One region of the Paenibacillus sp. R14(2021) genome, then DNA from elsewhere that is predicted to be linked to it. Evidence: a T-box and tRNA genes for the amino acid it is inferred to sense, from the RefSeq annotation. Region 1 holds a T-box; the other holds one or more tRNA genes.
What was found. A T-box is a leader RNA that pairs with one kind of tRNA and senses whether it is charged. The one in region 1 lies ahead of trpS (tryptophan--tRNA ligase), so its partner is inferred to be a tRNA-Trp.
Positions count from the first base shown of each region.

Region 1 (8,472 bases):
GGCGGAGAAACAAGCGCAGCGCCTCGCCCGCCTGCAGGAAACGGCCAAACGGCTCGGCATCGCGACGGAAGGCAAGTCGGCCAGACAGCTGCACAAGGAAATTCAAGACGCCTGCAAGAACCGCATGATCAAGCAGCGAGAAGGCAATCCTTCTTCAGGAGCGGAATCCAAGACGTATGACGGAAAGCGATAGCGGGACCGCTTCGCCATAGCGAACAATAAAAAGCAGTTGCGGGCACCCGGCGGTTTATTCACCGATGGGTGCCTGCTGCTGCTTTTTGGGCTGTCATTGCACGGATGATGCCTGCAGCTTGCGGAATACGTTATAGCTGCGGCGCGCGCATTCCGTGATGGCAATGGGGTGGAAGCCGTGTACTTCGGCGTAGAGTTTGTTATTCAGCGGCGCAATCCATGAAGCGGGCAGCGCGCTGCCGCCGAGCATGGCGCCAAGGATGGAGCCGACGGTCGCGCCGTTGCAATCCGTATCCCAGCCGCCTAGTACGGCTGTGGTGATGCCCTTCTCGTAATCTCCGCCGGAGTAGATGAGCGCCGCAGCGCAAAGCGCGGCATTATTGTTCGTGTGCACGGGATCGTAGTGGCTGAATGCATCCCATATTTGCTTGACCATGCTTACTTGATCGTTCGTCGACGAGGCGATGATAATGGCAAGCTTGATGTCATCCGCCAAGCGGCAGTTGGCGGGAATGACGCTGAGTCCGATGTCGACGATCCTGCGGACGTCGCTCTCGACGAAGGCGGCGGCGATCATCGCCGCGCAGAACATGGCACCGTAGATGCCGTTCTTCACATGCGAGAACGAGGCGTCCTTCCATGCCAGCTCGGCGGCAAGTTCGGGATTACCTGCGGCACCGTAAGCGTATCCGTCGACGCGGATCTGCGCGCCGATCCATTCCCGATACGGATTGAGGTACGTGCGCACCCAATCCTTCGGATACTGCGACAGCTCCTCCCGCGATTGGCCGTGAAGATGCGAGGTCACCTGCGCGAAATTCAAATACGCCTGTGTTTCCGCCGTACAGACTTGTTTGTAGCTGAGTCGCCGATGCCACATTTTGCCGATATCCCAGGATTCGAAATCTGTTCCGTACTCTTCCAGCATGAGAAGTCCCAACACGGTGTAGCGTATATCGTCGTCGGTTTCCATATAAGCGATATTCTCGCGTCTGCTCGCCTTGCACCATGGAACAAGATACAGATCCGGATACGCGATGGTACTTTCGGATTCCGTAGGCGTATAGCCTTGAATCGGCCATGCATCCGCACCTTCGAACCACAGCTTCACGTTCTCCCATCCGGCTCTGCCGCCCGAGCCGTTCATGAACGGCCAAGATTCTAGCGGTTTGCCAAGCGCACAGCCAGCCGAGCGGCCAAGCCAGGCGCCGTTGAATTTATCGAGCCATTCGGCATCCGACCAAGTCCGAGGGGAGACGGCTACCGCTTGCGGACGCTGTGCCCTGATTTCATCAAGCTCCGACGGCTCGTTATACTTGAAGTGCTCCGCGATCGGAAGTGCCATCAGCTCATTATAAATCGCCGTCAGTTCCGCTTCGTCAGTCTTTGAAGCTTGTACCCGTTCCGCAAACCCGCTTACATCGCAGCCTTCTTCTCCGCGCTGCTTTACTTCTTCCTTGACCAAGTGATATAACGTATCCCATCCTGCCATTGCTGCAACATTCCTCTCCTGAAGGTAGTGACTTTATTGTATCGGACAACGGGAGAGCGATCTTCTCAGGAATGGGGAGCTGAATTCTCATTATTTGCGATAGTGGTAGCGTTAGTGTTTTTCCGGTATATCCAAGCCGAGCGTTTGGCGAAAATGAACAGGCGAAACGCCCGTCTCCTCTTTGAACACGCGGTAAAAGGTCGCGAGACTCTGAAAGCCGCATTCGAACCCGATATGCGCCACTTGTTTATCGCTTCCGGCGAGCAGCCGCCGGGCTTCCTGCACGCGGAGCAATGCGACGTAATCGGCGAATTTCCGTCCCGTCGTTTCGTGAAATACGCGGCTGGCACGGGAAACGCTGATGCCAAGCTCTTGCGCGATATCCTGCAGGCTGATCGGCTCGCGGTAGCGCTGCTCCACCAGCTGCGCGAGCGCTTTGGTTTGCAGCATGGATTGAGCCATGGACAGTTGCCGCGAAGCGGACAAGCTGTTATGGGAATGACGCAGCAGCTGGGCGCAGAGCTGTATAAGCGCGCTTTTGGCTAACGCCATATACCCAGGGGCTTGTTCGCGCAGCTCCCGTTCGATCGTCGTCATCCACGGAATAATCGCCTCCGCAAGCGGCGATCCTGCCGGGATCAGATTGCTGAAATTTGCGGAATGGTAGGAGAAGGGAAGCAGCAAGCAGGGATCCTCCATCATGAGCAGCGAACTGTCGAAATTCAAGAAGAGATAATGACTGGGATCGTCTGGATCCGACTGCGCAATGTGCAGCTCTTCGTTGTTGACGAGAAATACATCCCCTTGTTTTACGTGGTACTGCTTGCTGCCGAAATAAAACGTCCCCGTTCCCGACAGGCACAACCCCATTTCCAAACTGGAATGAGCATGGAGCGGCTGCCGGTAGGTTTTCGGCGTCCAATGAAAAGCGTTTATCGACACATCATGCTCGTAAGTAACGGTTATTTTCAAGGTTACCATGCTCCTTGCGACGAATGAATGCATGTCCGGAGAAATATTAAACTGCAATCAGAATACTACAGGACGGAGATTCCAACAATTAGAATGGCATGTTTGGATTTTGGGTCTTGGCGATGTAGATTGGGAGAAAAGCAGCTTCGGATACCGCGGAGGCGGATGAGGCTGAAGGATTCGGACCCCGTATATGCACATTGCTGCAGCGAAACAGCCTGCTCGTTCTCGAGGCAGGCTGTTTCGCTTTCACCGTCTTTATTCTCCGCAGGTTTCCCGAATAAGCGTCACGATCCGGCCCACGGGATCGCCGAGTTCGTTTTGGCGCATGCGGGCACGGATGGCGTCTCGCTCCGCATGCACCTTGCCGAGCGCGGTCAAGAATGCTTCATCCGTCAGCTCTTCCTCCTGTATAACCTCGCAGTAACCGGATTTGCGGAAGGATTCCGCGTTCAAAATCTGATCCCCGCGGCTGGCTTCCTTGGACAGCGGAATGAGCAGCATCGGCTTGCGCAGCGCCAGAAATTCGAAGATGGAGTTTGAGCCCGCACGCGAAATCACGACATCCGTGCAAGCAACGATATCTGGCAGCTCGTCGTGGATGTATTCGTACTGCCGGTAGCCTTTGACATGGCTGCAGCTCTCATCAAGCTCGCCTTTGCCGCACAGATGGACGACCTGATAGGTCCGCGTCAGCTCCGGCAGGCTGCGCCGCACCATTTCGTTGATCCGCTTCGATCCGAGACTTCCGCCCATGATCAGGAGCACCGGCTTGCCGGGAAGCAGCTTGCTCCACTGCAAACCTTTCAGCACGCTGCCTCTCAGTAACTCGCTCCGTACGATCGGCCCGACATGAAGCGCCTTGCCGCCGCTGATATGCGCAGCTGTTTCTTCGAAGGTTATGCACACTCGTTTGGCGAATGGATTCGCGATCCGGTTCGCGAGTCCAGGCGTTAGATCCGATTCATGGATGATAACGGGCACACGGTTCAGCCACGCGCCAAGCACGACGGGTACCGAGACGAATCCGCCTTTGGAGAAGACGACGTCGGGGCGGAGCCTGCGGATATGCCGATATGCCTGAAAGACGCCCTTCACCACGTGAAACGGATCTTTCATATTTTGCAGATCGACATACCGTCTCAGCTTCCCGGTTGAAATGCCATAATACGCGACATCGGCCAGCCTGCCTACGAGCTGCTTCTCGATGCCGCCGCTGGAGCCCATATAGGAAATATCCCAGCCCTGCGCCTGCAGAACGGGAATGAGCGCTAGGTTGACGGTCACATGGCCCGCCGATCCCCCGCCCGTAAACAGAATGCGCTTTGGTTTCTCGCCCTTCGGGAGGGGAGGAGATACAGTTGGCATATGCGGCTCTCCTTGTTAAAATCAGTACTGACAGCGTATCACAAAACAATTCGTTCAAGGGAGTGGGAAATCAATGCCTGCTGACGTTGACTATATTCTACATCATTATGCGGCACGGCTCGCCGCACATGACTCTTTCTTGCAGGAGGATGAAATTGCGGTCGTTCGACTCTATCAGCAGCTGCTTGCCGGCTGGAACAACAGAAATGCGGAAGAGATGGCCGCTCCTTTTGCGAAAGAGAGCGAGATGATCGGGTTCGATGGCAGCGAAGCCTCGGGAAGTGCGGAAGTCCATGCGCATTTGGCGCCGATTTTTGCCCATCACAAGACGCCGATTTATTATGCAAGCATCAAATCCGTGCAGCTGCTGACCGCTGATGCAGCCATTCTCCGTGCATATGCCGGTCTCGTCCCGGAGGGGGCCGCTGATCTGGATCCCAAGCTGAATGCCCAGCATGCGCTCACCGCCGTGAAACGGGACGGAAGCTGGTCCATCGCTTTATTTCAAAATACGCCGGCGCAGTTCCATATGGAGCCGGAGCGAAGAGAGCAGATGACCGAAGAACTGCGGAAGCTGATCCACTAGCTGCAAGCACGACTGCCTTGGCTCGAATCCATTACTGCGCCCAGGTGACGAACCCCATTGCTTGCTTCGCTTGGAGCAGCGTTCGGTTTGCGGTTTCAGCTGCTTTGACCGCACCGTCCTTCAAAATCCGAATCAACTCATCCGATTCCACGATTTCGCTGTAGCGACGCTGAATGGGCTGCAGTTTGGCCGCAATGACATCGGCGAGATCCCGCTTGAAGGCTCCGTACCCTACGCCTTTATAACGCGATTCGATCGTCTCGACGGACTCATCGGCAAAGACGGCATAGATCTCGATCAAATTGCTGACTGCAGGCTTATGAGCCCAGTCGCAGCGGACAACGCCCTCGGAATCGGTTACTGCTTTGGCTATTTTTTTGTGAATGACCTCTGGCGAATCCTGGAACAGAATATAACTGTTTGCATTTGGATTACTCTTGCTCATTTTCTTCGCGGGATCATCCAAGCTCATAATGCGGGAGCCAAGCTGCTGAATGATCGGCTCAGGGACGGTAAAGACAGGACGGAATCGTTGGTTAAACCGGGCAGCCAAGTCTCTCGTCATTTCCAGATGCTGCTTCTGATCATCGCCGACAGGAACGTGGGTAGCCTGATAGAGCAGAATATCGGCCGCCATCAGGACGGGATACGTGAACAGCGCGGAGCTGACCGTATCTTTGCCGTTTGATTTTTCTTTGAACTGGGTCATCCGGCTTAACTCCCCGAAATGCGCCTGCGTCTCCATCAACCAGCCGAGCTCGGCATGCGCGGAGACATGGGATTGGATGAAAATCGTCGCTTTCTTGGGGTCGATGCCAGCAGCGATGTAATACGCGGCAATGTCCATCGTGCGCTTGCGCAAGACATTTGGGTCCTGTGCCACGGTGACGGCATGAAGATCGGGCACGAAGAACAAGCACTCGAATTGCTGCTGCTGCAGGGCTAGAAACTGATGGAGTGCACCTCCATAGCCGCCGATATTGAGCTCGCCGCTTGGTTTGATGCCGGATAAAACGATTTTCATGACTTAAAACCTCCCTCGAATGTTGGGCAAAATAAAAACACTCCATCCCTATAAAGGGACGAAGTGTCAGAACTCCGCGGTACCACCCGAATTCGGCCGACCGGCCGCTCTCATTCATGTCAAGACCACTAACATGATTCCCCAAGATAACGGAGGGACATGCCGTCAACGCCTACTTGCCGGCGAGCGTCGGCGTTCGGATTGAAGCGAACGGAGCCATTCGCTTGAACGGGTGTGCCGGACCTCTCACCAATCGCCGGCTCGCTTGGACAACCGTTTCAAGCTACTCTTTCCATTCCTGGCTTTCACATATGGAAGTATTTAGGTAATCATTAGAATCACTATAGCCATGACTGCCGCAATTGTCAATCTACAGATGCGCGGATGATTCCGCCGCTGCCGCTGGGGCAGCAGTGTCTTCCTCCCGTTTTTGCAGCACTTCCTTCTTCAAGAACCAGCAGGCAACGAAAGCCGCGATAACGAAGACGAACGAGATGTTGAATATATGTTGGAACGATTCCGCGAACACGGTCTGCACCTTAACCAACAGCTCGTGCGGAAGGCCATCCGGAATGCCGCCGGTCGCGATATTCTTCGCCGTTCCTTCAGGCAGCTGGTCTGCCAGTCCGGATACACCCGTATTAATGTGCCGCGCCAGCAGGCTGCCGAAGATACTTAGGCCGATCGTGGCGCCGAGCGCTTGGAACAGCTGCACCGTCCCGAGCGCAGAGCCGCTGTCGGCTTTGTCGACGGATTCCTGCACGATCAGATTGTCGCTGCCGAACAGTACGCCGATGCCTAGACCGAGGATGAAGAACGTCACCACGATGTAGACGATGGTCGTGCTGATATCGATTTGCGTCAGCAGATAGAAGCCCACGATCGGCAGCAGGAAGCAGGCGATGAACAAATTGCGGTAAGGCACCTTCGTGATGAGAAAGCCGTTCACGATACTCGACGGAATCGCGCCGGCCATGAAGGCAAGCATGAGATAACCGGCTGCCGTCGGGGTCAGCCCCATGACGTTCTGGGCGAAGAACGGGAAGGTTGCGATGCCGCCCATAATGCCAAGCATCAGAATGAGTACGATGGCGGATAGGACGACGACCGACCGGTTGCGGAAGAGCCGCAGCGGAATGATCGGTTCCTCGGCGCGGCGCTCGATGTAGATGAAGAGAGCCGTCAGCAGACCGGAGAGCACAAGCAAGCCGATGATGAGCGGCGATGACCAGGACAAGCCTTGGTTGTCGATGAGCACCGGCGTCAGCAGCAGGGAAAGCAGGGCGGCGACTAGCGTGCCTGCGCCCAGCCAGTCGATCGACCGCTTCTCTTGGCCGCGGGATTCCCGCATACCGATTGAAAGCACGGACGCAGCAATGAGTCCAACGGGAATATTGATCAGGAATACCCAGTGCCAATTGACGTGGCCGACCATATAGCCGCCGACCGTCGGGCCGAGCAGCTGCGGCAGAATCATGAGCGGGCCGAATAAGCTTTGAATCTTCGCCCGCTGCTCCAGCGGGTACGTATCGCCGATGATGACGAGCGCGAGCGGCATCAACCCGCCTGCGCCGATCCCTTGTATGCCGCGCCCGACGAGCAGCATCGTCATAGAACCGGCCAATCCGCTGACAATGGAGCCGGTCATGAACAAGGCCATGCAGCTTAAGTAAACGCGCTTGCGGCCGTACAGATCGGCGAGCTTGCCGAGAATCGGCATGAACATCGTGACGGCAAGCATGTAGACGCCTGCGACCCAGCCGTAGAGCGATAGGCCGTGCAGCTCCCGGATAATCGTCGGCATGGCCGTCGATACGACGGTCTCATCGAGCTCGGCGAAGATCAGCCCCAGCATCAGGCCGATGAGCACGAGCCGTTTATTGCTTTTTTTCGTTTCGATCATGCGTAATAACCTCTCCTGTCTTTACCAGCTGACCTGATTATAAGCCATTGCCGGCGGTGCGGAATCAATCCCGGGACCGAGGGGGAGGACGTTCATTGGACCGAGCGGGCAGCCGCAGGCGGCAAACATTTGCGTAGTGCAAGGCTGGAATAGTGCGACTGAGCGGTTCTTAATCGATATTTTGCAAATACAACAGGAGTGCCTTCTGAACGTGCATTCTGTTCTCCGCCTGCTGATAGATGACGGATTTGTTCGATTCGACCAGCTCCGCGGCAATTTCGAATCCGGGATGGATGGGCATGTCATGCATGATGTACGGTGTACGGTCTCCGAGATTCATGCTGTTTACCTGGTAGGGCATCATCGTCGCCAGTCGGAATTCTTTTTCCGATTGGTAATCCGGATCATTGTAATGCTCCATGTCGATCCATGTATCTGTATACACATAATCCGAGAGCGCGGCAGCTTCAGCCAATATGTCCATGTTGGCAACGAATCCGCTCCGATAAGCCTGCGACATAAGCTCCTCGTCCCACGAAGCTTCATTCACGATCGGCGTGACGAGCAGCAGACGAACGCCTAGGGCCATGCAGCCTGCAATCAACGAATTGGCAACATTATTATGAATGCCGACATAGGTGACGGTAATGTCGTCGAAGGTTCCGGATACCTCATAGATCGTCATCAAATCGGCCAAAGCCTGGCAGGGATGGTACCGATCGCAGCAGCCATTGATGACTGGAACGGTTGCATAGGCGGCGAGCTCCAGAAGGTGGGCATGATTTTTCAGCCTCGCCATAATGAAGTCGCTGTTGCGCGAGACGTATCGGGATTCGTACTGAATAGGCGAAATACTGAAATTGCTGGATGCCCAGTCCATCGTAACGGCATACCCGCCCATTTGGTTGATGCCGGATTGGAAGGAGAGATTCGTT
Region 1 covers NZ_CP080269.1:3,008,854-3,017,325, reverse strand. Annotated here, with positions in the region: gene KXU80_RS14090 (hypothetical protein) at 1-193, shown strand, start outside; gene KXU80_RS14085 (ADP-ribosylglycohydrolase family protein) at 287-1,684, opposite strand; gene KXU80_RS14080 (AraC family transcriptional regulator) at 1,796-2,665, opposite strand; gene KXU80_RS14075 (undecaprenyldiphospho-muramoylpentapeptide beta-N-acetylglucosaminyltransferase) at 2,915-4,024, opposite strand; gene KXU80_RS14070 (SgcJ/EcaC family oxidoreductase) at 4,098-4,610, shown strand; gene trpS (tryptophan--tRNA ligase) at 4,642-5,634, opposite strand; T-box leader at 5,686-5,943, opposite strand; gene KXU80_RS14060 (MDR family MFS transporter) at 6,005-7,537, opposite strand; gene KXU80_RS14055 (Rossmann-fold NAD(P)-binding domain-containing protein) at 7,707-8,472, opposite strand, start outside.

Region 2 (8,472 bases), 1.3 Mb from region 1:
GACTGGTGGAGCGCATTCAAGTGAGAATGCCGGTATGAGTAACGAAAAGACAAGTGAGAATCTTGTCCGCCGTAAGACTAAGGTTTCCTGAGGAAGGCTCGTCCGCTCAGGGTAAGTCGGGACCTAAGGCGAGGCCGAAAGGCGTAGTCGAAGGACAACAGGTTGATATTCCTGTACCACCGTAAGCCGTTACGAGCAATGGGGTGACGCAGAAGGATAGTGACGCGGGCTGATGGATGCCCGTCCAAGCAGTGAGGCTGATGTGTAGGCAAATCCGCACATCGATAAGGCTGGGCTGTGATGGGGAGCGAAAATTGCAGTAGCGAAGGTCATGAGTTCAGGCTGCCAAGAAAAGCCTCTAGCCAGGTGAAGGTGCCCGTACCGCAAACCGACACAGGTAGTCGAGCAGAGTATGCTAAGGCGCTCGGAAGAACTCTCGTTAAGGAACTCGGCAAAATGACCCCGTAACTTCGGGAGAAGGGGTGCCTCGGTAGGGTGAATAGCCCGAGGGGGCCGCAGTGAAAAGGCCCAAGCGACTGTTTAGCAAAAACACAGGTCTGTGCGAAGCCGTAAGGCGAAGTATACGGGCTGACGCCTGCCCGGTGCTGGAAGGTTAAGGGGAGTGGTTAGCCGCAAGGCGAAGCTATGAACCGAAGCCCCAGTAAACGGCGGCCGTAACTATAACGGTCCTAAGGTAGCGAAATTCCTTGTCAGGTAAATTCTGACCCGCACGAATGGCGTAACGACTTGGGCGCTGTCTCAACGAGAGATCCGGTGAAATTTTAATACCTGTGAAGATGCAGGTTACCCGCGACAAGACGGAAAGACCCCATGGAGCTTTACTGCAGCTTGATATTGGACTTTGGTACGATCTGTACAGGATAGGTGGGAGCCTAAGAAGCCGGAGCGCCAGCTTCGGTGGAGGCAACGTTGGGATACCACCCTGATCGTATCGGAGTTCTAACCTGGTACCGTAATCCGGTACAGGGACCGTGTCAGGTGGGCAGTTTGACTGGGGCGGTCGCCTCCTAAAATGTAACGGAGGCGCCCAAAGGTTCCCTCAGAATGGTTGGAAATCATTCGCAGCGTGCAAAGGCATAAGGGAGCTTGACTGCGAGACCTACAAGTCGAGCAGGGACGAAAGTCGGGCTTAGTGATCCGGTGGTACCGAATGGAAGGGCCATCGCTCAACGGATAAAAGCTACCCTGGGGATAACAGGCTTATCTCCCCCAAGAGTCCACATCGACGGGGAGGTTTGGCACCTCGATGTCGGCTCATCGCATCCTGGGGCTGAAGTAGGTCCCAAGGGTTGGGCTGTTCGCCCATTAAAGCGGTACGCGAGCTGGGTTCAGAACGTCGTGAGACAGTTCGGTCCCTATCTGTCGTGGGCGTAGGAAATTTGAGAGGAGCTGTCCTTAGTACGAGAGGACCGGGATGGACGCACCGCTGGTGTACCAGTTGTTCCGCCAGGAGCACCGCTGGGTAGCCAAGTGCGGACGGGATAAGCGCTGAAAGCATCTAAGCGTGAAGCCCCCCTCAAGATGAGATTTCCCAATTCGTAAGACCCCTGGTAGACGACCAGGTTGATAGGTTCGAGGTGGAAGTGCAGTAATGCATGTAGCTGACGAATACTAATCGGTCGAGGGCTTATCCTAACGTCTTTCACAGAGACAACCAGCTAATTGTTTTGCATGAAATCATATTCAGTTTTTAGGGTGTCATCTTTACATAGATTGAAGGTACACCCACCTCGTAGTGGGTTTTTTATTGGCCTTTAGCTCAGCTGGTTAGAGCGCACCCCTGATAAGGGTGAGGTCGGTGGTTCGAGTCCACTAAGGCCAACCATTCCCTTTGGGGCCATAGCTCAGCTGGGAGAGCGCCTGCCTTGCAAGCAGGAGGTCAGCGGTTCGATCCCGCTTGGCTCCACCAAGATTGTTCAACCTATTCCCTGATAGCTCAGTTGGTAGAGCACTCGACTGTTAATCGAGTTGTCACAGGTTCGAGTCCTGTTCGGGGAGCCATTTCTGGAGAGCTGTCCGAGTGGTCGAAGGAGCACGATTGGAAATCGTGTATACGTTAACCGCGTATCGAGGGTTCGAATCCCTCGCTCTCCGCCAGAACTTTTATCGTGATCAGGCCCGTTGGTCAAGTGGTTAAGACACCTCCCTTTCACGGAGGTAACAGGGGTTCGAGTCCCCTACGGGTCACCATCTTCATCTTTCTTTCTGGAGGCTTAGCTCAGCTGGGAGAGCATCTGCCTTACAAGCAGAGGGTCGGCGGTTCGATCCCGTCAGCCTCCACCATAAATGTTTACAATGACGCGGGGTGGAGCAGCCCGGTAGCTCGTCGGGCTCATAACCCGAAGGCCGCAGGTTCAAATCCTGCCCCCGCAACCAATTACCTTCGGTGTGAGCCGAGAATTATAATGTGGAGCCGTGGTGTAGTGGCCCAACATGCCTGCCTGTCACGCAGGAGACCGCGGGTTCGAATCCCGTCGGCTCCGCCATTATAACCAAGTACGGCTCGGTAGCTCAGTCGGTAGAGCAGAGGACTGAAAATCCTCGTGTCGGCGGTTCGATTCCGTCCCGAGCCACCATTTTAGACAAGCAATAATGGAATAACTTGCCGGTGTAGCTCAGTTGGTAGAGCAACTGACTTGTAATCAGTAGGTCGGGGGTTCGAATCCTCTCGCCGGCACCATCATGGAGGATTAGTGAAGTGGCTAAACACGGCAGACTGTAAATCTGCTCTCTCTGAGTTCGGTGGTTCGAATCCATCATCCTCCACCACTTTTCTTACCTAGGGGCATAGTTTAAGGGTAGAACAGCGGTCTCCAAAACCGTTAGTGTGGGTTCAATTCCTGCTGCCCCTGCCAATTGAATGTTGTTAGTTGTTATATGGCGATCGTGGCGAAGTGGTTAACGCACCGGTTTGTGGATCCGGCATTCGTGGGTTCAATTCCCATCGGTCGCCCCATATTAACTAAACCAAAAGCTTTATGTTGGGGATTAGCCAAGCGGTAAGGCAACGGACTTTGACTCCGTCATTCCCTAGGTTCGAATCCTAGATCCCCAGCCATTTATTTGAGCCATTAGCTCAGTTGGTAGAGCACCTGACTTTTAATCAGGGTGTCGTAGGTTCGAGTCCTACATGGCTCACTTTTCTTGTTATGCGGTTGTGGTGGAATTGGCAGACACGCTATCTTGAGGGGGTAGTGCCCACCAGGCGTATGGGTTCGAGTCCCATCAACCGCACCATCAATCACATATGCGGTCATGGCGGAATTGGCAGACGCGCTAGATTCAGGTTCTAGTGTCAGCAATGACGTGGAGGTTCGAGTCCTCTTGACCGCACCATCTGCGGAAGTGGCTCAGCGGTAGAGCATCGCCTTGCCAAGGCGAGGGTCGCGGGTTCGATTCCCGTCTTCCGCTCCATCATGGCGCCATAGCCAAGTGGTAAGGCAAAGCTCTGCAAAAGCTTCACCCCCAGTTCGAATCTGGGTGGCGCCTTGAATGTTTTGTTTTCGATCGCGGGATGTAGCTCAGCTTGGTAGAGCACCTGGTTTGGGACCAGGGGGTCGCATGTTCAAATCGTGTCATCCCGACCATATCCTTATTATTGCGGGTGTAGTTCAATGGCAGAACTTCAGCTTCCCAAGCTGATGGTGTGGGTTCGATTCCCATCACCCGCTTTCCTATTTAACAGAAGCCTTTTATCCATCCGGATGAAAGGCTTCTTGTTGTTTACGGTTGCTGCGTACCGCCAGGTAGACGCCTGATAAACAGAGCGTTAGAATTGAAGAATCCCGCAATAGCTTTATTAATACGCAAAAGAAAAGATGGAGATTATGGAGATTCAACTTGAGCAGCGAACCATTGACGTTCATGTCGCATACGGCGCTGGGAAGAAGCTTTCCATCCATATCGAGCCTAACGGGTTCATTACGGTGAAGGCCCCCAACGGTACAAGCGACGAGCAGATCTTGCGCGCAGTAAGACAGCACGGACAGGCCATTACGGCACAACTGGATCGGCTTGAGAAAGCCCGTGAGGCGCTGCAGATGAAGGATTATCAAGAGGAGGGCAAGTTCCTCCACCTGGGGCAATATTGCCTTTTGAGTGATTTAATTAATACAACGGCACGGAATGAAGAAGAACTTAGACAGCGTTTGAAAAAGTTTTATTTTGCAAGCTGCAAGAAGGTTGTTTTGGAACGTATTCTAATATATCAAAAGCAGCTGAAAGTAACGCCTAAATCGATTGAAATTGTCGAGTCCAGCACGAAGTGGGGAAGCTGCAGCTCGAAGAAGCAGCTAACGTTTAACTACCGGCTAGCCATGGCCCCGATCGAGGTCATCGATTACGTCATTATTCATGAGCTATGCCATCTTGCGCATATGAATCACGATCGGTCATTCTGGAGATTGGTAGGGAGTATTATGCCGGACTATAAAGAGAAGGAAGCGTATCTGGCGCGATACGGACAGGCCATGACGCTTTAAGGTTTGCCCCGGCCTGTCTGTTTTCATCGGCTATTCGTTCAGAATGAGGTCGATTCTGTTTGCAATGAGCGTTGACGTTTGCCCCGTTGTGTTCTGACCCGCAGAAGAAGGCTCTGGCTTCATTTATAATCGTTTCGTTTATTTTCGAAGGCGTTCTGACCCAGTGAACAGCTCCCGTTAAATTCCCCTTCAACACATCCAGCTTTTCATTGTCCACACAGCCACTCCATGGATCGTACCCGATTGTTTCAGCTTGTCCACCTGCATGTCGTAAGCATTCTTGTTGATCGGGAATCCGCGGCTGTCGGCAGACGCATCGGCAACCGACTGCGCTACATCAATGCTGCTTGAACTCCCCCTTTTCCCGCAATTGCTGTTCCACATCCATAAAATCTTTCCACGTCCAGCTGCTGTCGTTAATCGGTACACCAGTCTTGGCGATTGCCGCGGTATCTCCGAGCTTGTCTAGATCAACGAGCAACCCGCGATGCGCATGGGCCTCCATAGGCAATATATCTAATTCGATCAAATCGGACCTTTGCCCACTAGAAGAAATATTTAACATCTCCGTTACATAAAAATGATAGGCATTTAATACCCAAGTCATAAACTTCTAGTTAAACAGACCTATTGGAGGATGTCATTATGTGGCGAAATGTCGTATATTTGTCGATGAAATGGAAGCTGATTTTAAGTTTCGCTGCCATTGCTCTTCTCTTTGCGGGAACGGCTCTTTACCAAGGCAATAAAACGAAGCTGGTAGAAGTATCGATGGAAACGCAAAAAGCGGAGATGGAGAACCGTATCACGGTGGCTAAAATCACGCAGCTGCTGCAAGAAATGAACGGTTTGGAAACCAACTTGGCCAAATCAAGCGATTTGGAAGCCGTTGATCCTTTTGCAGAGAAGAAAAAACAGCTGTTTGCCGAAATGGCATTGATTACGTTTGCGGCCGATACGGATTCCTATCAAAAATTGCAAGGCTTGCAAAGTCAGGGTAAGGCGTATACGGCCTACTTTGACGGTCTGGTGGATACGATGAACGATGTAGATCTGGATCCCATGGCTGCTCTGGATAAAATCGACGAGCTGCATACGAAGGCTATTGCGTTGAACCAAACGATGCTGAAGGACAATGAACAATTATATACGGCCGCTGCCGACAATGCCGAGCAGGCGCAGAGCCATTCTTTTGCATTGCTGAACCAGACGATGTCGATTTCCGTGTACGCGGCGGTATTCGTATTTATATTCACGATTGTGGTCGCGTTCCTGCTTATCCGTTCCTTCTTGCTCCCTGTGAACAAGCTGCAATCGGCGCTGCGGAAGATCGCCGATGGAGACCTGAGGCATCAGATCAACTCTTCTTCTAACGACGAGTTAGGCCGCCTGAGCCATCATTTCGATCACATGGTGAACAGAGTGCGGGACATGCTTCAGCAAACGCTTGCCGTCGCATCTTCGCTTTCCGCTTACTCGCGCTCATTTCAACAATCCTCTTCGATTACCGCCAATTCGAACCAAGATATCGTAAAGACCATACAGGAAATTTCCGTAGGCGCAGAGCAGCAGGCTGGGCAAACGGAACAAAGCGCCGGACTGATTCAGGAGCTGAACCAGGAAATCCATGCGATCACGGCATATACCGAAGCTATGCTGACGACAAGTAATGAGGCCAATCAGAATACCCGCAAAGGAGCTGCGGCTGTTACCGAATTGAAGAGAGCCTCCGAGTTCTCCCGCGATTCGATTGGCAAGGTGTATGAGGCTTTAAGCAGACTGACCGAGTTATCGAACCAAATCTCGAAAATCACGAATTCCATTACGGAAGTATCGAATCAAACGAATGTTCTCGCTTTGAACGCGGCTATCGAGGCGGCTCGGGCGGGGACCTATGGGAAAGGCTTTGCGGTGATTTCCGACGAAGTTAGGAAGCTGTCGGAGCAAACAAAGGAGTCATCCGTACATATTGGTATCATGATCGGCGAATTACATTCCGGCATGGAAACGTTCCAAACTCATATGCTGGAAACGAAAGCAAGCTTGGAGGAACAGGATCATAAAGTATCGGAAACGCTGTTCTCCTTCACTGTAATCGATCAATCGATTCAGGAAATCAGCAGGCAGATCGGGCAAATTCATCACAAGGCAGATACGACCCAGGCTAGAAATGCGACGCTCGCCGAAGCCGTTCAAAACGTAGCATCCATTGCGGAAGAAACAGCGGCGGCAGTTCAGGAAGTGAATGCTTCCAGTCTGCATCAGGACGGTGCGATTCGCGATATTGCCCGCCAAGCGGTCGACATCAATGAATTATCGCAAAGGCTGTACCAGGAAATAAGCGCGTTCAAAATCGAAGATGAAACCATAAAAGCAATTGCCGAAAGCCCAGAGAGGGCAGGGGAAACCGAAAAAGTAGCGTAGCGAATAGGAAGTAAGTCCGGCTCCACCATGAAAACCACATCCGCTCGAGGATGTGGTTTTTGCGTTCTCTGCCTTAGTATCGTCCGTATACAAAATAACGAGCCAGCTGGCTGTGCGGATCAGAGATAGCCTATATAGGCAGGGGAGTTGTACGGCAAACGGCTCACCGCTAATGGTCAGCTGCGTAAATCTAGTGCTCGCTCTGATATATCTATTTCGGATTTTGGTGTCAGAGATACGCAAGAATCACATGTTAAATAGAGCCCAATAGAGTCTGTGCTTCACTAAGTGAATGAATACGATAAAAAGATAGGAAAAAGGGGATGAGACGGCCATACCGTGCTCGCCGCAGAGGGATGCATAAACACAATTCTGAAGGAGCTGATGCTGAATAAGAGACTTCGATAACAAGGTATATGGCTATTTTCTAGAGGGCTAAAAACTGGTTAAATAGGGGAATGAAAAATCTATACGTAATACAATATAACACGAAATTTTATAATTGCTATACTATTTTCACGAAAGTTTAAAATAATATATTTATTGACTCGAAATATTAAGAGATTATATAATCTTCTCATAATTTGGATAGCCGTGTCATAAATAGTGACATGGGTTCGAGTTCTTGCGACAAGCTCCGCTTCGAGCTAGAGATGCGTTATTTTATCAACTGGTAAGTAGGTATTTAGGCAGTAGACTTATTAACTAGTTGGAAGATATAGATAGAGAGGTGGTACAGCACGGCGGGAACAGAATGAAATAGCTTCGCAATCATGTAATTCTATTAAGTGGTAAATAGGTATTCATTCACGGTCCTATTTAACTAATTCGGTGAAGAGGTGACAAGGCTTGACTAGAAAAAGTAAGAAAATGGCTTCTGCTCTTTTTTCTATGCTGCTTGCATTTGGAGTGGTAACACCTGCTTTAGCCATGGAATCTCAGTCAAACGATCCCATAAGAAAAAGCCAATGGACCGAGCCGCATGCGGCTGTTGATCCTACAATTCACAACAGCTCGAATACGCAAGCCGCGGAGCAAGCTTCTGCCGCGCTTCCTCCGTTCGCAAGCCCGTTGTCCGAAACACCAGTGTATGCTCCAGACCGTGTCATCGTGAAATATCGGACGGACTCGGCTTCCGCATTTACCGAGTCGCTCTCCACGCAAATTATTGGCGCCAGCTCGCTGTCCGTTCCGCATGCGGAGCTGCTGAAGCTCGCGGCCGGCACCGATGTACATAGCGTCATTCAAGAGCTGCTGAAGGATCCGAACGTGCTCTATGCGGAACCTGATTACAAGGTGTCCTCTGCGCTGAATCCGCAGACGTTCCGTCCGGCGGAAGAAGCGGCCGGAGCGGCTGCAGATGCCCCGGTCGGTTCCTCCGCAGGCGCCGCGGCTGCGGTCGGTTCGCCGATAATACCGAACGATCCGCTGTTCCACGAGCAATGGGCTCTGAATAACACTGGTCAAGTGCTTAATGATGGTGCAGTGCCCGGCGGTACGCCTGATATCGATATGGACCTGCCGGAAGCCTGGGAAATCACCCAGG
Region 2 covers NZ_CP080269.1:4,336,252-4,344,723, forward strand. Annotated here, with positions in the region: rRNA gene KXU80_RS20195 (23S ribosomal RNA) at 1-1,656, shown strand, start outside; tRNA gene KXU80_RS20200 (tRNA-Ile) at 1,770-1,846, shown strand; tRNA gene KXU80_RS20205 (tRNA-Ala) at 1,855-1,930, shown strand; tRNA gene KXU80_RS20210 (tRNA-Asn) at 1,947-2,022, shown strand; tRNA gene KXU80_RS20215 (tRNA-Ser) at 2,028-2,118, shown strand; tRNA gene KXU80_RS20220 (tRNA-Glu) at 2,137-2,211, shown strand; tRNA gene KXU80_RS20225 (tRNA-Val) at 2,229-2,304, shown strand; tRNA gene KXU80_RS20230 (tRNA-Met) at 2,321-2,397, shown strand; tRNA gene KXU80_RS20235 (tRNA-Asp) at 2,431-2,507, shown strand; tRNA gene KXU80_RS20240 (tRNA-Phe) at 2,522-2,597, shown strand; tRNA gene KXU80_RS20245 (tRNA-Thr) at 2,626-2,701, shown strand; tRNA gene KXU80_RS20250 (tRNA-Tyr) at 2,706-2,790, shown strand; tRNA gene KXU80_RS20255 (tRNA-Trp) at 2,803-2,876, shown strand; tRNA gene KXU80_RS20260 (tRNA-His) at 2,902-2,977, shown strand; tRNA gene KXU80_RS20265 (tRNA-Gln) at 3,004-3,079, shown strand; tRNA gene KXU80_RS20270 (tRNA-Lys) at 3,087-3,159, shown strand; tRNA gene KXU80_RS20275 (tRNA-Leu) at 3,173-3,258, shown strand; tRNA gene KXU80_RS20280 (tRNA-Leu) at 3,271-3,357, shown strand; tRNA gene KXU80_RS20285 (tRNA-Gly) at 3,361-3,435, shown strand; tRNA gene KXU80_RS20290 (tRNA-Cys) at 3,440-3,510, shown strand; tRNA gene KXU80_RS20295 (tRNA-Pro) at 3,532-3,608, shown strand; tRNA gene KXU80_RS20300 (tRNA-Gly) at 3,622-3,692, shown strand; gene KXU80_RS20305 (M48 family metallopeptidase) at 3,849-4,502, shown strand; gene KXU80_RS20310 (hypothetical protein) at 4,840-5,109, opposite strand; gene KXU80_RS20315 (methyl-accepting chemotaxis protein) at 5,148-6,926, shown strand; gene KXU80_RS20320 (S8 family serine peptidase) at 7,776-8,472, shown strand, end outside.
Region 2: it encodes a tRNA-Trp, which carries the amino acid that the T-box ahead of trpS (tryptophan--tRNA ligase) is inferred to sense. The anticodon was not compared.